Nodosilinea sp. E11: one gene and its partner. The protein of the gene in region 1 binds, or shares a complex with, the protein of each later gene. Links are inferred from orthologs where the notes say so. Each region holds a gene or a part of one and is shown in the gene's direction. Other genes may lie near its edges.

Region 1 (4,591 bases):
ACGCTGCCGAAGACTGGAACACCTACGTGACTGTCCATGCCTATACTCCCCGGGCGATTCAAAAGGCGATTCGGGCTGGGGTGAAATGCATTGAGCACGGTCAGCTAATCGACGAAGAGACGGCGCGGATGATCGCCGAGAACGATGTTTGGCTGAGCCCGCAGCCGTTCCTTGATGACGAAGACGCCAATCCCTATCCTGAGGGAACTGAAAACCGAGCTAAACAGCTGATGGTGGCCACCGGTACCGACAGGGCCTACAACCTGGCCAAACAGTACAACATTAAAACGGCCTGGGGCACCGATAACCTCTTCAACCCCCAAGGCTCAGCTCGTCAGGGGGCGAAACTAGCCAAGCTGGTGCGGTGGTATACCCCAGCGGAGGTATTACGGATGGCAACCAGCACAAATGCAAGCTTACTAGCGCTGTCGGGGCCGCGTAACCCCTACCCGGGCAAGTTGGGTGTCGTGGAAGAGGGTGCCCTAGCGGATTTGCTGCTAGTGAACGGCAATCCGCTGGAAAATATTCGGCTCATTGAGGATCCGGAGGCTAACTTTTTGGTGATTATGAAAAACGGGGTGATGTATAAGAACCGTCTTAGTTGACAGCTAAAAGTTGGCGCATCTTTACCACTGATGCATGGATTGAAACAATCCAGACAGCTTTGTGGCCTATTTAGTATCGGCCATGCAGGGATCTACCGAGACCACCTTCTATGGGATGGCAGTTTACCTCGGCAGCATTGGTATTATGAATACTCGCTACACGCTGCAGCGCCGCTGACAGCAGGTTTTGCCGTTATGGTGGCGGCGCTGGCGGTGTGCTACCTGACGTTTTAGGTGAACACTTTAGTGAGAACACTTTGGCAAAGACACCTGAGCGAGGATGTGTAGACAGGGACATCTAGACGAGGACGCTTTGGTAAGCAGTATGGCAGAATTTAGGGTGGATTTGCCCGATGCGGCGGCAACTCAGCAACTGGGCCAGCGGCTGGGGGAACTGTGCCCACCGGGCACGGCGCTGCTGCTGGCGGGTGATCTGGGCATGGGCAAGACAACCCTGGTGCAGGGGATTGGGGCGGGCCTGGGCATTGCGGAACCGATTAGCAGCCCGACGTTTACCTTAATCAATGAGTATTTGGAGGGGCGCATTCCTCTCTATCATGTGGACTTATACCGATTAGAACCGGAGCAGGTAGGCTCTTTAGAGTTGGAGAGCTACTGGGAGGCCATAGACATAGCGCCTGGCCTGTTGGCAATTGAATGGTCAGAGCGGATGCTGGACTATCCTGCATCGGCTCTGCGGCTGCGATTGGAAAACCTGCCTAGCGGTGGGCGACGGGCTACGCTGACAGCGGTTGGAGAAGAACAGATTGTGTTGTTGGAGCAGGTAATTGGCGATGGCCTACTGGCTGATGAAGTCTGAACCAGATGTGTACAGCATTGGCGATTTGGAGCGCGATCGCACCGAACTTTGGGACGGCGTGCGCAACTACCAGGCCCGCAACTTTCTCACCAGCATGGCATTAGGTGATCAAGCCTTCTTTTACCACTCCAACACCAAACCACCGGGGATCGTAGGGCTGGTGGAAATTGTTGAAACCAATGTGGTAGACCCGACTCAGTTTGATTCAACCCATAAATATTACGATCCCAAGTCATTCCCAGACAAGCCGCGCTGGCATACGGTGACGGTGGGCTATGTAGAAACCTTTGCGAGAGGCATTACCCTTGATCAGCTCAAAGAGGCCTTTACCCCCGATGAACTTTGGGTCGTGCGACGGGGCAATCGGCTGTCGGTGATGCCGGTAGAGGATACGATAGCTCAAAAGCTTTTGAAAATGGCCTATACCACTGAGTAATCTTGCTGTTTAAAGTAGTATTCTGGCTATTTACTCCCCAATGAAAATGTGAGGTCTGAGGTGGTAGCCTAAACATGCTATTCGGCAAGTTCCGCAGCATGAGGATTGTCCAAGCCAAATTCAAAGCTAACTGCCAAAATCTGCAATTACCATCCCCCATGCATCTCCCTGAAGACCCTGAAACACCTTTGCAGATCAACATCGTGCCCATGATCGATGTGGTGTTTGCGGTGCTGGCATTTTTTATTATTTCTAGCTTATTGTTAACCCGCAACCAGGGGCTACCGGTAGTGTTGCCAGGGGCCGAAACAGCTGAAACTCAGACCCAGCGCCAGGTGGTGGTAACAGTAAATGCGTCGGGTGAAATATTTGTCGGTGAGCGGGCAGTGGCGGATGAGCAGCTTTTGGAGGCGATTCAAACGCTGGGAACCCTATCCGACGGTGGCCTTGTGGTAATTCGGGCTGATCAATCAGTGAATTATGGTCGGGTTGTGGCGGTGATGGATCAACTGCGGACGTTGCCTGGGGTGCAGTTGGCGATCGCGACAGAAGGCGGTCAGCCTTAAAGACCTAACTGTTTTGGATCGACATGAACGATTCTAGTGCTGTATTGCAAAACATCTAGATTCAATAACTTGTCAATCTCCGGGGCTGTCAAATTTTAAGCCATACTTAAAGCTGAGAGAAAGCAGTTCGGGCTTTGATTATGGCGTTACAATTTCTGGCCTTGCCGGTGCGGCTGGTGTCTCTGGTGCAAACTATACTTGTGCCTCTGTGCTTTGTGCTCGCTTGGTGCCTGGTGGGGCTGACTGTGTGGAATTTGGTAGCGGCTGTGCGTGCTGGGGTTAGTCGCGCTACGGTAATGCATCAAATCCCCTGTGCTGACTGTCGTTACTTTACTAACGATCATCGGTTAAAGTGCCCAATCCATCCAAAAGTTGCCCTTTCAGAGTTAGCGATTGACTGTGCAGACTTTGAACGCGAGGGGCTGATGTAGCGTGGGGAAATGACTGAGCAATAGCTGTGCTGAATAAAAAGTCAGCCCCACCGAGTGTAGTTGTGGTAGAGGCTGACGAGTCTTATTGATATGGCTAATCTGTAGTATGCCCGTGAGAACGGCTACTTCATCGGTGGTAGTGGGGCAATTAAGCTGGTTTGGATTTGTTTTAGGATTGATCTGAGATCAAGGGAACGACTCGGGTGATCGCTTCTTTAATGAAGGCTTTCATAACGGCATCGCGTTGGTTGAGGCGAAACTGCTGCTCAACCACGGCACCCATACCGCCGTCGCCCCAGCTTTGATTTTGGCGAAAGTATTCTACGAAGCTTTTTCCAGCAATGCGAGTTAGATAGGCACCGCTAGCTCCTTTAAGGGCACGTCCGGCTACTACGGTGGCCAGATTCGTTTGTAGCCCTAGGGCTAGTAAATCGACGGTGCCTTTGACTAACCCCAGTCCTGTGAGGGTTTTGGCCACAGATACCGCTAGCGCTTTGCCTTCTTCAAGGCTAACTTCGCAGCCGTAGACCTTGCTCAGTTCTACAACCATTTGGGCGTTGATGGCGGCGGTAGCTAAAAAATCGAGGCCAGGTAGGGGAGTAATGGCGATCGCGCCTGCTCCCAGCCACTGGTAGCGATCAATAATGGCCTCAGCCTGGGCCTGGCGCTGGTGATCGATGATCTGGCGGGCAGCTTCGCCCAATTGCTGAGTTTGTAGGAGGAGATTGTCGGCCAGCAGAGTTTCGCCCTCCTGGCGCAGTACATCGGCTAGTCGTGCTTGCAGCGGTCTGAGGTTAGGGCGCATTTGTAGCCAACCGCCGCCCACCTGAGGTAAAGGCTGCGGAAGGGCGGCTACGGCGACTAGATCATCGGGGCTGAGGGGAGGTACGGTACGGGATCGCAATCGCCCGAGCAGCAGATCTAAATCGGTTTCAGGATAGCGATCGGCTTTGTTGAGCACCACCAAGACTCGCTTCCCCATCGCCATCAGCGATCGCAGTACCGTGTACTCGGCCTGGCGGAGGTCATCATCAATCACGAATAAAATCAAATCAGCTCTAGCGGCAATTTCGCGGGCCTGTTGTTCTCGTTCGGTACCGGCTACCCCAACTTCGGCAATGCCAGGCGTGTCGATCAGCTGTAGGGTTCTGGGAAGATCGGCGAGTTGCCAGGTATAGGTGTGCTCAGTTTGGGTGGTGCCCATGGCCGCCCCTACTGCGCCAACGGCCTGACCCAGCAACCCATTGATCAGGGCCGTTTTGCCAGCAGAACCGACCCCAAACACGGCAATGGTAAACGTGCGATCGCCCAGAGTAGCCTGTAACCCTTGCGCCTTTTGTGCCAGGGCCTCGCGGGCCACCTGATCTTGAATTTGCTCAACCTGGCGCTGCACAGTTTGTAGGGTGACGGCGGCGGCTTCGCCTGGATCACGAGGGGCTTGGGGTCTGGGCTTGCGCCGACGGGGCCTAAGAAAGGGCCTGAGACGGTAGAGCCCAAAACCGGCGATCGCCAAGCCAATGGCTACGATCGCCCCCATCACTAGCCGGGCCAGCAGGGGCGACAGTAATGCTAAGGCCGCATACAGCCGCAGAAGTGAATCGGCCAGCACGAGGATGGCCCCTAACCCCAGCAGCAGCCCTACGAGAATGAATGCCCATCGCCACCGTGCCATGTGTGCTCTACTCAACCAAGGACGGTTCGTGCAGAATAGCGTAAAACAATGCCCTAAAAAC
Region 2 (3,829 bases), 2.6 Mb from region 1 along the record:
GGACCAGGCTGGCAACGATCGCGCCCTGCTTGAGTGGTTTAGGTATTGGGGACAGCATGCATTAGGGGGGCATTGCTGCCACAATCGGGGTATTCACCCTAGCCCACCGCTGACTCACCCGAAGGATTTCTGGATTCGATGGATTGGCAAACCATGACGTTTAACACTCACCTGGCTCAGCGGCAGGTTCTGCTGGGGGCGCTGGGGCTAGCGGCCCTGGGCCTCTCCGCCTGTAGCAATCGGTTGCCTACCGCTGAGGTAGAAGCCACCATTCAGGCCGACATCGAGCGCCAGGGGCGGCGGCTATCGCTGAGCGCGGTGCGCTGCCCTAGCGATGTCAGCCGTCAGGCGGGGGCCTACTTTCGCTGCGTCGGCGAACTCAGCTCCGGCGGCACCTTCACCATTAACGTGACCCAGCAAGATGACCAGGGCACGGTTACCTGGGATGTACCCAACTCTAAAGTGCTGCTCAACCTGCCTAAGGTCGAAGACACGATTCAGCAGGGGTTGTCTGAGGTCTACGGTCAACGCCCGCTGATCGATTGCGGCACCGCTACCTACCGGGTCAATCTGCCCGGCGATCGCTTTCAGTGTCAAATTGTCGGCGGCCTTAGCACCGAGGCCGACCCGATTGAGGCCGTGCTGGTCACCATTGCCGCCGATGGCAATCTAACCTGGCAAGAGATTCAGCCTGCGGCGGTGGCGGCGGCAGGGGCCGCCTTAGCACCTCAGCCCACGGCTCTCTCGTCTACCTCAAGCCAGACCAACCAGACCAGCCAGACCATCGCCCCAGCGGCGAACCCTGGGGTCAAAACTACCACCACCACCGGGCCGACCGGACGAGTGATCAACCGCCCCTACATTCCGGGCGATAGCGATTAGGGGTACGCTCTTTCCGCCGCCTAGATGCGTTAACCGGTTCTTAACGACTAAACGGCTGAGCTTTAATCTGTGGGCTAGTCCGTTTCGCTAGGCTTATCCTGGTAGCAGTGTTGCCGCTCACCTCTGCCCCAGACGGTTGCTAGACCGGCCCCCCTGGGCTGGGCCAACCAACCTGATCAGGCGATAGTCGGTGAGGGCGATATGCGGTGACATAGAAAACTCTGAAACGTACAGCTAGCAAAACCAACTAACTCCGGGGCTATGACAACTGTTCTCGATTTTTTAGCGAAGGGTGGGCCGGTCATGGTGCCCATTTTGGGCTGCTCGGTGCTGACCATTGCCACGGCCCTAGAGCGGGCGCTATTTTGGACCAACCTGCTGCGCCGAGAAGACCAGGTGGTCAACGAGGTGCTCGATGCCTCTCGCCGTGACCTGAGCCAGGCGGCGGCGATCGCGGCCCAGTCCCAAGATCTGCCCATCGGTCGGTTTTTGCTGGCCCCCCTGCGGCTCAAGCAGCCCTCCCCCGACACCTTTCGCCTGGCAATGGAAACCGCTGGCGATCGCGAGTTTGTCAAAATGCGCCGGGGCGACAAAATGTTAGAAACCATTGTGGCCGTTGCCCCCCTGCTGGGCCTGCTGGGCACCGTGACCGGTCTGATCGCAACCTTTGGCAACCTCAACATTGGCGGCGGTGGCACGGGCGAGCAGGCCAGCGCAGCGGCAGCGGGGATTGGCGAAGCCCTGATTACCACGGCAGCGGGCATGGTCGTCGCGATTCTGGCGCTGCTGGTATTTCGGGTGATGGTCAGCCTTCAGGCTCAGCAGATCGACTACTTTTCAGACGCGGGTAACGAGCTAGAGCTGGTCTACCGCCAATACTGGTACGAACCCATGACCGCAAACGATCCGGGCCATCGGGGCACGCTGATTCCCAATGCGACGCCCATTGAGCGGGTGTAGGTAGAACGATGCGCTTTAGCCAAAAACAGTCTTCTAAGCTGCCCCAGGTCGATCTCATCCCCATGCTCAACGTGATGATGGGCATCTTGGCCTTTTTCGTCATGATCACCATGAGCCTGGGCAGCGAAAAACTGATCGACGTTCAGCTGCCAGCCGATCAGCCAGACAATGCCCCGTCACCGCTGCCCTCCGATCCCTTCATCGTGGAGCTGGTCGGCGAAAACCTGGTGCAGCTTAACGGCCAGCCGGTCGAAGTCGATGCCCTCAAGGGCCAAATGGCCGACTACCTCAGCCGCAACCCTGAAAACATTGTCTTTGTCTTGCCTAGCCAAGATCTGCCCTACGAGCAGGTCATGCAGTTTTTAGGTGAAATGCGTTCTGTGGGCGGCAACCGCGTTTCCCTGGCGATCGAGGAGTGATTCCCCATCCAAATCCCATTGGGCCGCTGGGCCATGGCCCAGCACTGACGCCAACATAGGTTGTCCGCTGGCCAGTACTATAGCCATAGCCGATATCATGATCATGGGGATGTTTTGCTGGCAGCGATTCCTGCTCCCGCGAAGGCATGGGGCAGGCTCTGAGCGGGAATGACGGCTCTGTTCTAACCTGATGGGCGATTTTGTACTATGGTCTGGAATCCTCTACGACTGCTTCAAACGCTGATTCATTTTGAGGTGGCTGGCCCGTTGAGTAGAGGTCTACGCAGTTTGCCCGGCCTGACCAACACAACAGGTACTACTCCCATGACAACAGCCGTAGACACGACTCACCTAGCGCCCGCGCGATCGGTGGGGCTATGGGGCGCGGGCCACGATGGGGCAGACGCCCTGGGCCAGGCGCTAGCTCCCCTGGGCTATAGCCTGACGCCTCCAGGCTGGAGCTCCCAGCCTGACCAACCTCTGGTCAATCTGCCCCTAGTGGTTGGGCTGGGCCCTAGCGACGCAACCTGGGCATCTCGACTTGAGCACCTGGGGCATGTAGCCAGCTACCAAGAAGCCACTCTGTTCGATTTTCAGGCGCTCGACCCGGCGATCGCCGCCCTGTGGGGCAGTCTCGATGACGGGGTCATGGGTGGGGTGAGCGCTAGCCAGGTGCAGTGGCAAAACGGGTTGCGGTTTGTAGGGCAGGTGTCTACGGCCAATAGCGGTGGCTTTGCCTCCATTCGAACGCGCAACCTGGAGCCGCCGCTGAACCTCAGCCAGTGGCAGGGCACAGTGCTCTACGCCCAGGGCGATGGTCAGCGCTACAAATGGATTTTGCGCGACAACCCCGACTGGGACAGCCTGGCCTACTGCTATTCCTTTGATACTGATTCAGATCGGCCCATTACGGTGCGCACACCGTTTCTCGATCCGGTGGCGACCCGCCGCGCCCGCACGGTGCCCGAGGCCAGTGCGCTAAATCCGGCCCAGGTGTACTCAATGCAGCTGATGCTGAGCAAGTTTGAGTACGACGGCGATCTCAACCCGTCCTTTGAACCAGGCTCGTTTGAGCTAACCGTCCAGCGGCTAGCAGTGTATCGACAGGGACCAAAGCCCGTGCTGGTGCTGCCCCAGGGCAATGCCGCCCTCGGGCCTCAGCTAGCGGCAGCGGGGCTGACGGGGGTAGTTCCCCAAGGGCAGGGTGCTCAAGGGCCAGGTTTTGAGGTAATTGGCGCAAACCAAACTTTGCCGCCGGAGGTATCTCCGGCGGCGGTAGAGACAATATTGCAGCAGTTGATGTAGTTAAACCCTCATGACAGGCAGAATACTTTGGTAGGAGTATTGCACTGCAATGCCCCTACCTAGAAACTCAATAGGCCGATCGCATGTCGCCGCGCTCGGCCCGAGCACTTTCTTTGGCCTTGGCGGCGCTCTTTTTGAGGGCTTCTAGACGCTTGATATAGCGATCGCGCTGGCGTTTCTTGGGGGTTTGCTCGATCAGGGTTTTGAGAGCGCTGCCCAGGCTCTTGTAGGCGTTGGGCAGGGTGTAACCAAAGCGGGTGGCA

Evidence for each region. Proteins that work in one complex are often made in the same cells at the same time.
Region 2: the proteins of RRF56_RS21445 (region 1) and RRF56_RS09805 are in contact, whole or in part, in a cryo-EM structure (PDB 9DDO), measured with the Escherichia coli proteins. The link is inferred for Nodosilinea sp. E11 from one-to-one orthologs.

Annotation. Positions count from the first base shown.
Region 1 is NZ_CP136520.1:4,322,099-4,326,689, forward strand. The notes cover bases 804-3,723. They hold RRF56_RS21445 (biopolymer transporter ExbD), read left to right. Parts: upstream 804-2,019; coding sequence 2,020-2,427; downstream 2,428-3,723. Other genes in these bases: tsaE (tRNA (adenosine(37)-N6)-threonylcarbamoyltransferase complex ATPase subunit type 1 TsaE), read left to right, coding at 931-1,425; RRF56_RS21440 (EVE domain-containing protein), read left to right, coding at 1,400-1,861; RRF56_RS21450 (hypothetical protein), read left to right, coding at 2,568-2,858; RRF56_RS21455 (GTP-binding protein), read right to left, coding at 3,028-3,723. Outside these bases: RRF56_RS21430 (amidohydrolase family protein), read left to right, coding at 1-605; more of RRF56_RS21455, read right to left, coding at 3,724-4,530. UniProt on the Escherichia coli protein: Involved in the TonB-dependent energy-dependent transport of various receptor-bound substrates.
Region 2 is NZ_CP136520.1:1,673,767-1,677,595, reverse strand. What follows is about bases 9-2,992. They hold RRF56_RS09805 (MotA/TolQ/ExbB proton channel family protein), read left to right. Parts: upstream 9-1,143; coding sequence 1,144-1,842; downstream 1,843-2,992. Other genes in these bases: RRF56_RS09795 (CIA30 family protein), read left to right, coding at 2,586-2,992; RRF56_RS09800 (biopolymer transporter ExbD), read left to right, coding at 1,851-2,261; RRF56_RS09810 (DUF4333 domain-containing protein), read left to right, coding at 154-882. Outside these bases: more of RRF56_RS09795, read left to right, coding at 2,993-3,566; RRF56_RS09790 (DUF3318 domain-containing protein), read right to left, coding at 3,634-3,829. UniProt on the Escherichia coli protein: Involved in the TonB-dependent energy-dependent transport of various receptor-bound substrates. Protects ExbD from proteolytic degradation and functionally stabilizes TonB.